DNA from 3 places in the Alteromonas macleodii ATCC 27126 genome. Region 3 is predicted to be linked to each of the others. Evidence: predicted binding sites of a transcription regulator. Region 3 holds the regulator's gene; each other region holds the start of a gene.

Region 1 (3,292 bases), 280 kb from region 3:
AACCTCTTCAACGCAGTCTGCTGGCATTTCGCGAATAAATCGAGAAGCAGTATGATACTTATCTTGGCCATAGAGTCGACGACTTTCTGCATAAGTAATATACAACTTTTGCATTGCTCTGGTCATACCAACATAGCAAAGTCTGCGTTCCTCTTCCATTCGACCTGGCTCGTCGTTAGTCATTTGGCTAGGGAACATGCCTTCTTCTACACCTGCTAAGAATACCAGTGGAAATTCAAGGCCTTTAGCGGTGTGAATGGTCATCATTTGCACGGCATCCTGGTCTTTATCCGCCTGGGTTTCACCTGCTTCCAGCGACGCATGAGCTAGAAAGGCTGCCAGAGGCGACATTTCTTCGGCTTCTTCAGGCACGATAAAGGTTTTACATGCAGTAACCAATTCTTCCAAGTTTTCTAGACGTGCTTGGGCTTTTTCTCCGCGCTCTGCTTGGTACATGGCGTACAGACCAGATTGGCGAATAGCTTTATCGGCTTGTTGGTCAAGGGGCTCATCTAACGTGGATTGCTCTAGCTCAGTAATTAGCAACACAAAGCTTTGCATAGCGTTTAGCGCGCGGCCTTTGAAGCCACCTTCATTAATGAGCAACTGACACGCCTGCCACATTGAACAGTTGTGCATTCGCGCGGTGTCGCGCACTTGCGATAAGGTTTTCTCACCAATACCGCGACTTGGGGTGTTAACCACGCGTTCAAAAGCAGCGTCATCGTGCGGGTGGCTTACCATGCGCATATAGCCAAGGGCGTCTTTAATTTCTTGGCGCTCGAAGAAGCGCAGGCCGCCGTATATGCGATACGCCAGCCCTTCGTGTAGCAAGGCTTCTTCCAGTACTCGAGACTGGGCGTTGTTTCGATAAAGAATAGCGGTATCAGTAAGGGCGTTGCCTTGATTAAGCCAATCTTTGATTTTCGAAACAATAAAGCGCGCTTCATCTAGCTCGTTGAAACCCGCATATACAGAAATAAGCTCGCCTTGCGCGTCTTCTGTCCAAAGTTCTTTCCCTAAACGGCCCGTATTGTTGTCGATAACCGTGTTCGCCGCTTTAAGAATGTTTCCTGTAGAGCGGTAATTCTGCTCAAGGCGAATAGTAGTAGGCTCGTTGAAGTCTTTCAGGAAGTGCTGAATATTATCTACGTTCGCGCCGCGCCAGCCGTAAATAGACTGATCGTCGTCGCCAACAATCATAATGTTATTATTACCACCACTACACAGCATACGAAGCCATGCATATTGGATATTGTTGGTATCTTGGAATTCGTCTACCAACACTGCACGGAAACGACGTTGATAGTGGACTAGTACTTCTGGGTTTTTAGCCCATAATTCATGTGCGCGTAGCAACAGTTCAGCAAAATCTACTAAGCCTGAACGGTCGCAAGCGTCTTGATATGCCGCATAGACTTCGCGCATGGTCTTTTGAATATGATCGCCGTGGGTTTCAATGTGCTGAGGGCGCAAGCCTTCGTCTTTGTTGCCATTTATGTACCACTGAATTTGACGAGGCGCCCAATGCTTTTCGTCCAGGTTCATGGCCTTCAGAATGCGGCGAATAAGTCGATACTGATCGTCCGAATCAATTATCTGAAAATTCTCAGGCAAGTTGGCTTCTGCATGGTGCGCGCGTAGTAAGCGATGCGCAAGCCCGTGGAAGGTACCAATCCACATATTGTGCAGGCTGCGACCCATCAACGACTCTATTCGGCCGCGCATTTCTTTGGCTGCTTTATTGGTAAAGGTCACTGCCAAAATAGAAAAAGGGGCGATGTTTTCAACTTCCATTAACCACGCAATGCGATGCACTAATACGCGGGTTTTACCACTGCCCGCGCCAGCCAAAACTAGGGCGTTAGATAGTGGGGCTGCTACTGCTTCACGCTGTTTGTCGTTTAGCTCGTCTAGCAGTCGAGATACATCCATAGTGTGGTACCTGTTAGTTGATAGTGTTATACATTCAGCAGCGCGCTATTATGCCACCTGCCTGTTAATTTATACAGTCCAGTTTTTCCCAGTGAAGATAAACTTCAACGGCATTATACGTTCGTGTGCAATCATGATTTTAAGTATTATTTAATGAAAGATACGAGCGCTCTGAACGTTCTATTAAATTAATGGAAGCACTCAGTTAGACGCAGCGAGAGAACAGGATGCTTTAATGATGTATACATGTACGATACGGTTATTAGCTATAACGAATTAATTCGATAAATTGATCGAATTATGCGCTTGGTCGGTATTACATCGGTATTGCATCACATCAAACTCAGGTAAACTTTTACGCGTTCCCTTTTGTCAGCATAGATATGCCCAGCAAGGAACAAGTTAGATTGCTTACTCAATTTTCTTATAGAACACAGCATTTTTATATAACGGGACATGCTCATGACCGCACTTACTACGCCCATCGATTTTTGGTCTACGCTGAAACAAGAAGCGCAAGTTGTTGCTGAAAAAGAGCCTTTGCTGTCTAGCTATGTGCATGCCAGTGTTCTTGCACATCACAACTTTGAATCGTCGCTAAGCTTTATTCTGTCGAACAAAATGGCAGACGACGTTATGCCTGCGCTCGCCATTCGTGAAGTTTTCGATGAAGCTTACTTACTTGAACCTGGCATCAGCGAAGCGGCTATTGCTGACATTCTAGCGATTAAGGCGCGGGATGCGGCGGTCAACGATTACCTTACTCCCTTACTTCACTTTAAAGGTTTTCATGCTGTGCAAGTACACCGCATGGCGCATTACCTTTGGGTTCATGGGCGTCATCAGCTTGCTTTATTCTTACAAAGCCGCAACTCGGCAAGCTTTGGTGTAGATATCCACCCTGCTGCGCGTATAGGTAAAGGCGTCATGTTTGACCATGCAACTGGCATTGTAGTGGGCGAAACTGCAGTGGTTGAAGACAACGTATCTATTTTGCAGAGCGTTACATTAGGTGGTACCGGTAACGAGTCGGGCGACCGCCACCCTAAAATTCGCCAAGGCGTGTTAATTGGCGCTGGCGCCAAGATCCTTGGAAATATTGAGATAGGTGAAGGCTCAAAAGTAGGCGCTGGTAGCGTTGTACTCAATAGTGTTCCAGCTCACGTTACTGTGGTGGGTGTTCCAGCTAAAGTGGTTGGGAGACCGGTTTGTCAAAGCCCATGTGAATCCATGCGCCAAAACGTACTAGAAGATAACTCCCACGTATAAAATTGGGGTCAGAGTACATTTCTGCTTTCGTAATAATGGGGTCAGAGTACATTTTTGTCTTCAGCGTATTTGAGCGATTAAATGTACT
Region 2 (3,292 bases), 760 kb from region 3:
GAGTAATAAAAAAGCGTCGACCTATCGCATAGTATCAGTGCGTTAAGTATAACAAGTGGTTAGATTGAGGCTACTGCATGTTAGTACTTAACAAGTGAGCTTATTGGCTAAATCGGTTCAAAAGGTAACACCAATTGCTGTGTTGATTGGTCGGCAGCAAGGCCTATGTGAACGCCAACAAGACGAATACCCCGCCCTGTTGCTCGTTCGAAGGCTTCCTGCATTAACGTGCGAAAATACGCCTCATCAAGCGTGGCACAGCGGTGTTCTACCGTGGTTAGTTGGAAGTCGTTAAACTTAAGCTTAACGCCCTGCGTGCGAATACGTACAGGCTTACCCGTTCGCTTCTTGTGATTTTCCATTCGCTCTTGAAGCTTTTCGAATAAATGTGGCAAAAAATCTATGCATTGCTCGAAGGTGTGAATGTCTTCGCTTAGCGTGCGCTCTACGCCGATAGACTTTCGCTCACGAGATACCGATAGTTCACGTTCATCAATACCGTGAGCACGCTCCCACAGCACACTGCCAAATTTACCCAGCTCTTTTTGAATGCGCTCAAAAGGGTATTGGCGAACATCGTCGCAGGTATTAAGCCCCATACGCTGAAGCTTTTGCATGGTGACTTTGCCTACGCCCGGTATTTTCTTTAGTGGCATTTCGCGTACAAACTCATCGAGCTTATCAGGAGTAATAACACAAATTCCATCGGGCTTATTTTCATCGCTCGCCACTTTAGCCACAAACTTACAAGGCGCAACACCTGCTGAAGCTGTAAGCCCAAGTTCATTTTTAATGCGCTCGCGTATTTCTTCGGCAATTAACGTGGCGCTGCCACCGCAAAATTCACTGTTAGTCACGTCTAGGTAGGCTTCATCTAATGATAAAGGCTCAATGAGGTCGGTATAATCAGCAAATATCTTACGTATTTTTTGCGACTCGGCAGCGTACACATCCATGCGCCCTTTTACGAGGGTCAAGTTTGGGCATAACTTTAAAGCATACGCTGTAGCCATAGCTGAGCGCACACCAAATTTACGGGCGGGATAGTTACAGGTAGAAATAACCCCTCGACGGTCGGCACTGCCGCCTATCGCAATGGGAATATCGCGCAAGGCTGGGTTGTCGCGCATTTCAACTGCGGCGTAAAAACAATCCATGTCGACGTGGATAATTTTTCGCATTACCTGCCTTTGCTCTTTACGTGCTTACGAAAACTGTATAAAAAGACAGTATATTATTATTAGTGGTGAATTACACTATTTCGTTGTGATCTCCCAAAAAACTGATGGCTCGGCTAGCTACATTTCAACCAAGTCACAGTGTGAGCGAATTCATCGAAACAACGTCAATAGAGCTCAATATTAAAGAACGTAATAGATATACCCACAAAAAAAGCGCTGTCGATTAGTATCAAACAGCGCTTTTAAACCTTAAACCAACGATGGGTTGAGCATTACAAAATTTGGTTCTGCTTCCACTCGTTTAGTTTTTTCTGGCGGGCTTCTTCTTTTTCCATGCGCGACTTTTTACGGTCACACGGTTCTGGACAGTCACAGGCTTTTTCAATACCTAGTGCACCTAAGCCACCACAGCTTCCAGAGATTGATTTTTTCTGAAAAAGGTAACCTACGGCCATAGCCAGTACCATTGTTAGAAAGAAACCAAAAGCAAGAATGAATGTAGACATTGCTACCCCCTAATTATGAACTGTGACCAGTTTATCAAATTCTGGCGATGCATACTCTTCAAATCCGTCTTCTGTGCGACGAATGAGGAATACAGCGAGTTGTTCTTGCTCAGCAACCGCTATCGCTTGTTCCCATCCCATTACATTAAACGCCGTAGCCAAACCATCAGACGTCATTGAAGAAGGATGAATTACCGTAACCGAAACCAGGTTATGTGAGATAGGTTTGCCCGTTGTGGGGTCGATTAGATGCGAATAACGAACGCCGTCTTCTTCGTAATAGTTGCGATAGTCACCTGATGTAGCAACCGCGTTTTCTCCTATTGAGACAACTTTTTGAACAGCACGTTCAGTGGTAACTGGCTTTTCAATGGCAATCAGCCACTCACTGCCGTCGCCTCGTTCACCTTTCACACGCATTTCACCACCTATTTCTACAAGGTAGTTTTCAATGTTGTGGTTTTCAAGGATCTCCGCCACTTCATCAACGCCAAAGCCTTTTGCAATAGTCGACAGGTCGACATAAAGCATTGGGTGACTTTTCTTTAAGCCAGTAGGCGTGGTTGACAGCTTCTTATAACCCACATATTCGCGAATATCGTCGATGTCTGTCTGGCTTGGTACTTTTTCAGGGCGCTTAGTTGGGCCAAACCCCCATAAATTAACCAATGGACCAACGGTAACATCAAGTACTCCGCCACTAAGGTTAGCCAAGCGTAGTGCCTCGTTAACCACGGTTAGCGTATCTGGCGATACGGCGAAATTGTCGGTGTAGCGGTATTGATTGAACCTTGATAGTTCTGACGTTGGGTCGTAAGTAGACATCATCTTGTTAACTTCAACAAGACGGGCATCTATTTCAGCTTGTAAGCCTTCTACCGGTGTCTCCGCTACAAGGTACTTAACGTTGTAGGTTGTGCCCATTGTCTGCCCTTGCAGGTGTACTACAGGCGTTTTTTCGTCGCTACAGCTTGCGAGAAGTAGAATACCTACCGCAACAAAGGCGAGGAAAATTCGAATAGCAAATCGAATCACGATGTTGTCCTTAGCTAATATGCACATTATTCAATCGCTATTATGTGCATTCTGCGTTTTGCTTCAACGAAAAAGGGGCTTACGCCCCTTTTAATATGCTTAATAACTTTTAAGCGAGTAGCTCTTAAATTAAACGCCTAGCCACCGAAGTCATCTAGCATGATGTTTTCGTCCTCAACACCTAAATCTTTAAGCATGTTGATTACGGCCGCGTTCATCATAGGTGGTCCACACATGTAGAACTCACAGTCTTCTGGTGCAGGGTGATCTTTCAAGTAGTTCTCAAGAAGTACTTGGTGGATAAACCCAGTGTAACCTTCCCAGTTGTCCTCTGGCTGAGGATCAGAAAGTGCTACATGCCACTCAAAGTTATCGTTTTCTGCTGCTAGCTCGTCGAAGTCTTCTGTATAGAACATTTCACGAAGTGAACGTGCACCGTACCAGAAGCTCATCTTACGCTTAGACTTAAGGCGACGAAGCTGATCGAAGATGTGAGAACGCATTGGGGCCATACCTGCACCACCACCTACGAATACCATTTCGTTTTCAGTTTCTTTCGCGAAGAATTCA
Region 3 (3,292 bases):
GTCATGTCAGGCTCAGACGTGTCTTCCATAGCAATTAGAGTATTCGCTGCGGGTACCGCCATGAAGATAAGAATAAGGAAAGGAATAACGGTCCAAGCAATTTCGACCTTCACGTTTTCGTGAAAATTCGCTGGCTTGGCGCCACGGGACTTTCTATGTAGATACATTGAGGCGAACATCACGCCAAAAACTACAACCGCGATACCTACACAAATGAAGAACATCAACATATGGAGGTCGTATACCTGCCCACTGATGTCGGTAGCACCGCGTCTCAAATTAAGCGAAGAGGCTTCTTCGCTTGCTTCTTGCGCAAAAAGCAAAGGGGAAAAAAGCAAAATTGGTATACTAGAACACCATTTTGCGAAAACGGTCGTTAGTTGTTTCACTCAGCACCTCCGTAATGGCGTGGTCAAAGACGCTGATTAATTTGCGCGATGCCCTACCAAATGGTTTGCGAACGATTGACCCATAACCTCAACTTGTAAAACAAATTTAGAGTCATTGTTATTATTTTGTTAATCTCTGTATAAGAATTGCGCAATAATGTCGTGCCGTCTAGTCTTTTCTATTAAAAATTTAACGAAGTGGTTAATTTTTAATCATTTACTAAAATGGTCGCGGGGGATTTCACGTGCAAAAAGAGAAAGCCATTGCTGTGAGATGCCCTTGGAATCAAACAGGCATTTTGAACACGGGGTTAAAGTAAATGCTCGACTAACTAGTTAAGAAATCAATAAGTAATCGATTACTCAATGTCGATTTCAAACAAAATTCAAAATAAAAAATGGAAAATACTTGAAGCATTCATAGAAAGAATAACGTGAGTAATGATAAAAATAAGCGCGCAGAAAACCAACAGGTTTGCTGGGCAGGATAAAACCTAAGTTGGCAGATTGAAGAAAAAAACAGGAACAAAAGACATAAAAAAAGCGGCTAACGCGCCGCTTTTATACAAACAAGCTAAAATACTACATCCAGTCAGCGTTTCTGATCACACCCACCGCAATGCCTTCTATCGCAAAATGTTCAGTCGCCAAATCAACTTTTATTGGTGCAAACTCATCATTCTCAGCATGAAGCAATACTTCACGCCCGCGTTTCTCTAGACGCTTTACGGTGACGTCTTCATCGACACGCGCCACAACCACCTGACCGTTGTGTACATCAGTGGTGCGATGAACAGCGAGAAGATCACCGTCTAAAATACCAATGTCTTTCATGCTCATACCGTTAACGCGTAGCAAAAAGTCGGCATGGGGTTGAAACAGTGCAGGATCGACTTTGTAGTGCGATTCAACATGCTCTTGCGCCAAGATCGGCTCACCGGCTGCAACACGCCCAATTAACGGTAGGCCTTCTTCTTCTTGTGCGTCGTTATCAAGAGGGATATTGAGCTTAATGCCACGAGACGTACCAGGCAAAATTTCAATCACGCCTTTACGCGCCAATGCTTTCAAATGTTCCTCTGCTGCATTAGCAGAACGAAAGCCAAGCTGACGGGCTATTTCCGCACGAGTAGGCGGCATTCCCGTTTCTAACATGGTTGTTTTAATAAGTTCTAAAACTTCGGTTTGTCGAGCTGTGAGTGGGCGCATAAAAGACCTGTCTGTTCATACAGTTCCTGTAAGTATATACACCTAAAACTAAATAACAAGCACTTGCCGCGTCTTTTGCGATCTGCAATAGCCTACGACAAGTGCTTTCCTCTTATTTTACGAGAAGAGCCATGTTCGGGTTACTAATTTGTAACTCCAGCTCCCCATCACTATTTTGACGTGTGCGCATGCCTTCAACATTATCGAGCCCAAGTCCAGGGCTTTGCCACACCACATTGCCTTTATTATCAACCTCAACCACGCGATATGCGATGCTGTCATAATAATTGTACGAATAGTCATTCTCGTTAGGCTGGTAGATAGCGAGAATCGACTGATTAGACGACGTCGTTGGAACAGCCGCTATATACTGAGGGTAGAATGACGGTGCTATAGCGTCTTTGAGTTCTAATGCATCGCTCGCCACGTCATAAACATTGATGGTGTTGTAGTTTCTATTTAAACACGCAAATTCAAGTTCGCTATCACTATCAAAATTTACCGTGAGCAATTGGTCACAATTGGTTTCCAATTCATTCAATCCAACAAATTCACCATCCTGCATTTTATAGAGCTTGAGCGAACTATAGCCCCCAACAGCAAAATAATGCACACCGTCTTTTTCAGAGGCAGCAAGCGCATTAATTGAAAAATCGTTAATGATTGAGTCGATAAGCACCTGATTCTCGATATCAAACGCTTTAAGTCGATTGTTCTCAATAATAACTGCATCGGCGTAACTATCGTTATTTACGTCAATGGCTTCAATAAACGAAATTTCACTATTCTGATTATTGTTCAGTGTCCACTGAATAGCGTTATCTGTAAGTCTCACGACATTAAACGACGAACTATAATCCAGTGCCCCTATTAGTAACTCACCCACACCGTCATTGTTGTAGTCTGTAACGACCGGTTTGCTATAGTTATAGACATCTTCGCCAACCTCAGCACTTATCGCAAAGTTATCCTCTTTATCTACCGATAAAATCTGAATAGATGATTCGTAACTACTTGTATCGCTAACAAAGACGGCTCTTTCATCATTATCGCCATAAGGTGCCCAACCCGCGGCATGATATCTACTCGCGCGCGGCGCACCTTTTATATCTGACAAGGCATATTCACCGTTGGCATCTTGTTGCGCTACTAAAATTTGGTTCTCACCAGTCCAAATAATGTCGTCCACATTGTCATTGTCTAAATCGTCAATGAGAAGTGACATGCCACTGTAAGTGTTGTGGTTAAGAGCCCACTGCTCAGAGATTTGTCCCGCTTCTAATGCAAAACCTCTAACTTGTCCCCACTGACACTCGGAGACAACCACTATTCCTTCTGTAGCTGGGCTTTCTTTACTATAGGCGATATCACAAATGTCACCATGTTCCGCCGTTGCCAAACTGCTTTTCGATACTGCTGAGTAGATTGAGATATCATTCCAACTATCGGCACCGATGATTTCATCTACACCATCGTTATTCATATCACCCAGCACAACAAATGCGTCGCTGAACCCGCTACCGTATAGCCATTGGTTGGCACCGCTTTCGATATCAAATACATAACCATTGTTCGTTACCATTTCTATCGATGCGTCATCATCTACGTTACCAAAAGAAAGGTTATTGACGCCGTCAATATCGTACTGTTGCAACTGCTCACCTGTGCGAACATCTACAATGGCAATAGAAGTC

The links. Region 3 encodes LexA, which represses DNA repair genes until DNA is damaged. Its sites were predicted from a motif close to TACTGTATNNNNATACAGTA; they were not measured.
Region 1: a site for LexA is predicted at 1,995-2,014, ahead of uvrD (DNA helicase II). Genes of this name have one in related genera too.
Region 2: a site for LexA is predicted at 1,213-1,232, ahead of dinB (DNA polymerase IV). Genes of this name have one in related genera too.

The regions. Positions count from the first base shown of each region.
Region 1 is NC_018632.1:162,231-165,522, forward strand. Features, by position in the region: gene uvrD (DNA helicase II) at 1-1,935, opposite strand, end outside; gene cysE (serine O-acetyltransferase) at 2,398-3,204, shown strand.
Region 2 is NC_018632.1:3,781,915-3,785,206, forward strand. Features, by position in the region: gene dinB (DNA polymerase IV) at 108-1,181, opposite strand; gene nqrM ((Na+)-NQR maturation NqrM) at 1,454-1,687, opposite strand; gene MASE_RS16165 (FAD:protein FMN transferase) at 1,697-2,722, opposite strand; gene nqrF (NADH:ubiquinone reductase (Na(+)-transporting) subunit F) at 2,860-3,292, opposite strand, start outside.
Region 3 is NC_018632.1:4,538,754-4,542,045, forward strand. Features, by position in the region: gene coxB (cytochrome c oxidase subunit II) at 1-389, opposite strand, end outside; gene lexA (transcriptional repressor LexA) at 972-1,598, opposite strand; gene MASE_RS19325 (COG1470 family protein) at 1,711-3,292, opposite strand, start outside.